Regions from separate parts of the Methylosinus sp. R-45379 genome, predicted to be linked through region 1. Evidence: riboswitches for the same ligand, from Rfam matches in the RefSeq annotation. Region 1 holds a riboswitch; the other holds the start of a gene.
What was found. A riboswitch is a leader RNA that binds a small molecule or an ion and turns the genes downstream of it on or off. The one in region 1 is predicted to bind fluoride.

Region 1 (2,382 bases):
GCAGCGGTCGCCCTTCGAATTTCTCGTCCTCGCCAATGAAGATGCGCAGCAGAGTCGCGTCTCGAGGCAATTGCATCGTCAGGCTCCTTTCAGCGCGTTGAGATGAGCGGCGGCGACATGTCCGAGCCAGACGGCGAAAAGGCAGAGCCCGAACGACAGGCCGATATTGGCGAGCGCAGCGAAGGCCTCGCCGCCGCGCGCCAGATTGAGCGTCTGCAGGCCGAAGGAGGAGAAGGTCGTATAGCCCCCGCATAGGCCGATCATCACGAATTGGCGCGTCTGCGTATCGACGAAGAGACGGCCGTCCCCCGGCGACGTGAGCGTCGCGAAAAAGCCGATGGCGAAACAGCCGGAGACATTCACGATCAGCGTGCCCCAGGGAAAGGCCTCGCCGAAGCAGCGGGAAACGACTCCAGAGAGCCAATAACGCGCGACGCCGCCGATCGCGCTGCCGATCATGATGAGAACATAGATCATCTCGAGCCTTTGCCGGTAGGGGCTTCGCGCGAGGCCGATCGCGGCCTCGCGCGTTGCAGAGCTTTATTGGGCGGTCTCTTTGCTCGCTTCCTCGAGATGCGAGAGCGCTTCCTTCGCCTGCTTGGTCGCGGCTTCGGTGTGGTTCGCCTGCCCCTCCTCTATCGCCGCCTTTATATGGACGATCGCCTCGGCCATGTGCGGATTGGGCTTGAACTTCTGAAGGCCCTCGGCTTTCTCGAGCGCGAGATCGGCGTGATAGGAGAGCAGGCCGGCGTCATGCAGCTTGCCGCCGTGGGTGATCGCTTCATTGACGTGATAGATCGCCTGGTCCAGCCGGTCGTCGGCGCGAGCGAGCGTCGGCCCGATGAGCGCCGCGAGGCCGAGGCTCGCGGCGAGCCCGAATTTGCGAATTTTCATTTCACTCTCCTCATTTCGACCGTTGCGGTCGACGTTTCGGATTCGATTTTTTCGTCGCCGGCCGCGCCGACGCGGCGCAGCCGGTGAACGCGGTCATTCGAATCTCATTGGATTGGCCGTGACCGCCCGGCCGAGGGCGCGCGCCTCTGCGCGACGAAGCTCGATCGAAAGCGCGGCGACGATGCGCGCGCATTCGACGGATCGGACTTTACGAAACGGAAAAACCGCGGCGATCGGACTCATGACGGACTCCTGCCGAGCGAATAGATCGCTCTCTCCGACGATCGGTCGATCATCGGACATCAGCAGGAGTCATCAGCCTTTGCGGCGGTTGAAGGGGGACCCCATCCCCCGGCCGCACGCGCGAGCGGCGGCCTTGGCGAAATTGGTATCTGAGCGATGAGACAGCGTCAAGAACGAGCTGGAGCTGAGCCGTCTCGCGCTCGTCGATCGAAGCGCCGCCGCCGGCGGCAATGTCGAAAGCGCTTGCGCGGACGGGTTCTCATGGCTGAAAAGAATTCATGCGTCTCCGATCCGACTTTTTCGTCTCCGCCCTCATCCGCCGCGCCGAGACGGCCGGCTCCGTCGCCATGCTGCGCCGCCGCGGCTCCGAGGAAGCGGGCGCGATCTTCGTGAAGATCGACCGCCTGGATGGACGCGCGGCGCTGCTCGGGCCGGCGCCGCAGAGCGTGGATTTGCCGGAAGGCGTCGATCGCCTTTTCGCGCGTCTGCACGCGGATGAATGGGTGACGCCGCTGGAGGCCGAGGAGCGCGCCCGCAAGGAGATCGCCTTCGATCCGGATTTATGGCTAGTCGAGATCGAGGATCGCGAGGGCAAGAGCTTCGTCGATATCGCGGCTCGAACGGCCTGAGCCGCTCGGTCGAGGACGACCCATGCGCATTCGCCCCGCTCGAAACAGCGACGCGCCGGCGATCTGGCGCGTCATCGGCCCGACCATCCGCGCCGGCGAGACCTATGCGCTCGATCGCGACATGAGCGAGGCCGACGCCCTCGCCTATTGGCTGGGCGCGGATCGCGAGACCTTCGTCGCGGAAGACGACGAGGGGAGGATCATCGGCTCCTATTACCTGCGCGCCAATCAGGCCGGCGGCGGAGCCCATATCTGCAATTGCGGCTATATGACCAGCGCCGAAGCGGCCGGTCGCGGCGTCGCCCGCGCAATGTGCGCGCATTCGCTGGATCATGCGCGCGAGCGCGGCTTTCGCGGCATGCAGTTCAACTTCGTCGTCGAGACGAACATCCGCGCCATCCGCCTATGGCGCTCTTTCGATTTCGAGATCGTCGGCCGGCAGCCGCGCGCCTTCCAGCATCCGACGCTGGGCTTGGTCGACGCCTTGGTGATGTTTCGTCAGCTCGGCGCGCCGGAAGGCTGAGCCGCGCGATATTTCTCCCAGCCGGCGGCGCGCAGGCGGCAGGCGGGACATTCGCCGCAGCCATAGCCCCAGTCGAAGCGCTTGCCGCGCTCG
Region 2 (2,382 bases), on a different contig from region 1:
GCCCGCGCCACCGGCCGCGTCGGCAGATAGCAGAAGGAGTTGGTGGCGATTTTCGCCTCCTTGCAGTGCTCGTGCTCGGCGTTCCACTCATAGCCGAGCCGCTCCATGCAGGCGACGATATGATCATGCAACACGCGGCTGTTCTTGTGCCGCTCCTGGGGGAGCTTGCTCTCGCTGTCGAGCTCGCAATCGGTGACGTCTATCTTCAGCCCGGCGAAATAGCGTCCGCTGCTGCTGCCGGTGACGAAGACGAACTCTGTGGCGACGATGAAGGCGAGGCCGACGGCGAAGGCGACGCGCGCCTTGAACTTGCTGTCGAAGTAGTCGATGCCGATGAAGGACAGCCCGCCGAGCGCCAGCAATCCGCCGCCGAGCATGAGCGTCAGCGGAGCCACGAAGGCGGCGATATCCTCATTCATCGGCACATCTCCCGTCTGTTCCCGACGGGGCGCCGCCTTCCCCTCAGTCTCGAGGTCAAATGGAGCATGTCCTCCAACCGGCAAGCGCCCTGCAGGGGCGAGCGGCGAGCTTAGGCTCGCCGCCGCGATCGGGCTATTCGAATCTCAGCTGAAACGCGGTGATCGCGCGCTCGAAGCCGGTGGCCGGCAGATAGCAATAGGCATTGGTGGCGACCGGCGCATCCTTGCAATTGCGATGCGCGGGAGCCCATTCATAGCCGGCCTCCTGCATGCAGCCGAGAATGTGCTTGTGGATGACATTGACGTCCACGCCGAGACGCGCCTCCGGATGCGCGGACTCGCCCTCGAGCTCGCAGGCGGAAGTCTGCACCTGCTGCGCCTTGAAGAATGAGACGCTGCTGCCGGCGAGCACCACCTCGAGCGCGGCGAGAACGATGGAGCCCGCGACGAGCGCGGCGATCGCCTGGACGCGCGACTTCAGAAATTGAATCTCGATGAAGTAGAGCCCGCCGGCGGCGATCAGCGCGCATCCGATGACGAGAGCGAAAGGGGTGACAAAAACCGAGAGATCCTGATTCATCTGCTTCCTCCTGCATTACGAGCGCGCAAGCGCCCTTGTTCGATGATCTTCCGATCATCGGCATTGAGCAGGAGTCATCAGCCTCTTCGGCGGTTGTAGGGGGCACCCCATCCCCTGGCGCGCCGGCTATCGCCTCGCGACCTTATGTAGCTAATTCGATACATAAAGCCTGCCGGGTCGTCAATGCGCAGGCGGGCGGCGCGTGGCGGACGGCTTCCGCGATCCCGCGCGCGAGCGTATGAGCCGCCGAGAGGACAAGGCGAAACGCTCATGCGCAACGACATAGACGACATCGTCGGCTCCCGACATCCGCGGCATCCGGCTCTCGAGGCTCTTCTCGCCTTTTTGCAGCTGGGACTGACCAGCTTCGGCGGACCGATCGCCCATATCGGCTACTTCCGGGCCGAATTCGTCGAGCGCCGCAAATGGCTGAGCGAGACGGCCTTTGCCGATTTCGTCGCGCTCTGCCAATTTCTTCCTGGACCGGCCAGCAGCCAGCTCGGCTTCATTCTCGGCATGTCGCGCGCCGGCCTGCTCGGCGGCTTCTCGGCCTGGCTCGGCTTCACCTTGCCCTCGGCCGTCGCCCTCGTCCTTTTCGCCTATTGCGTCTCACAGCTCGGCGATGTCGCGCATCTTTCCTGGCTGCACGGCCTCGCGATTGTCGCCGTGGCCGTCGTCGCACAGGCGGTCTGGGGCATGGCTCGGAGCCTCTGCCCGGATCGCGAGCGCGCCACGATCGCGCTCGCGGCAATGATCCTCACTCTGGCGCTTCCCTCGGCCGCGGGCCAGATCGGCGCCATTGTCAGCGGCGGCCTCATCGGATGGCTGCTGCTCCCACAGAGATCGGCGCCGGCGTCGGCGCCGATCTCCGCCGGCTTCATCGGTCGGCGCGCCGGCCTCGCCTCGCTCGCTCTCTTCGTCCTCGTGCTGATCGGCGCGCCGATTCTCGCCGCTACCACCGGCGCGCATTGGCTCGCCATTTTCGCGGCTTTCTTTCGTTCCGGCGCTCTGGTGTTCGGCGGCGGCCATGTGGTGCTGCCGCTGCTGCAGCAGGCGGTGACGCCGCCGGGCTGGATCGGCTCGGACGCCTTCCTCGCAGGCTACGCCGCCGCCCAGGCCGTGCCCGGCCCCCTCTTCACCTTCGCGGCGTTTCTCGGCGCGGCGATGCGCGAGCCGCCCAACGGCTGGGCGGGCGCGATCCTGTGCCTCGTCGCCATCTATCTGCCGTCCTTGCTGCTGCTGCTCGGCGTGCTGCCATTCTGGGATGCGGTGCGCGGCCGCTCGGCCATGCGTTCGGCGCTCGCCGGCGTCAATGCGGCCGTGGTCGGCATTCTCACGGGCGCGCTCTACACGCCGGTCTGGACCAGCGCGGTCTTCTCGGCT

Region 2: it holds a riboswitch for fluoride, as region 1 does, so the genes downstream of both, A1351_RS23220 (hypothetical protein) here and smbP (small metal-binding protein SmbP) in region 1, are expected to answer to the same signal.

Annotation. Positions count from the first base shown of each region.
Region 1 is NZ_LUUM01000113.1:171,300-173,681, reverse strand. It holds gene A1351_RS06510 (DUF190 domain-containing protein) at 1-76, opposite strand, end outside; gene crcB (fluoride efflux transporter CrcB) at 79-477, opposite strand; gene smbP (small metal-binding protein SmbP) at 541-894, opposite strand; fluoride riboswitch at 1,194-1,255, opposite strand; gene A1351_RS06490 (DUF1491 family protein) at 1,416-1,766, shown strand; gene A1351_RS06485 (GNAT family N-acetyltransferase) at 1,789-2,289, shown strand; gene queC (7-cyano-7-deazaguanine synthase QueC) at 2,265-2,382, opposite strand, start outside.
Region 2 is NZ_LUUM01000312.1:7,346-9,727, reverse strand. It holds gene A1351_RS23225 (hypothetical protein) at 1-419, opposite strand, end outside; gene A1351_RS23220 (hypothetical protein) at 553-999, opposite strand; fluoride riboswitch at 1,061-1,123, opposite strand; gene chrA (chromate efflux transporter) at 1,270-2,382, shown strand, end outside.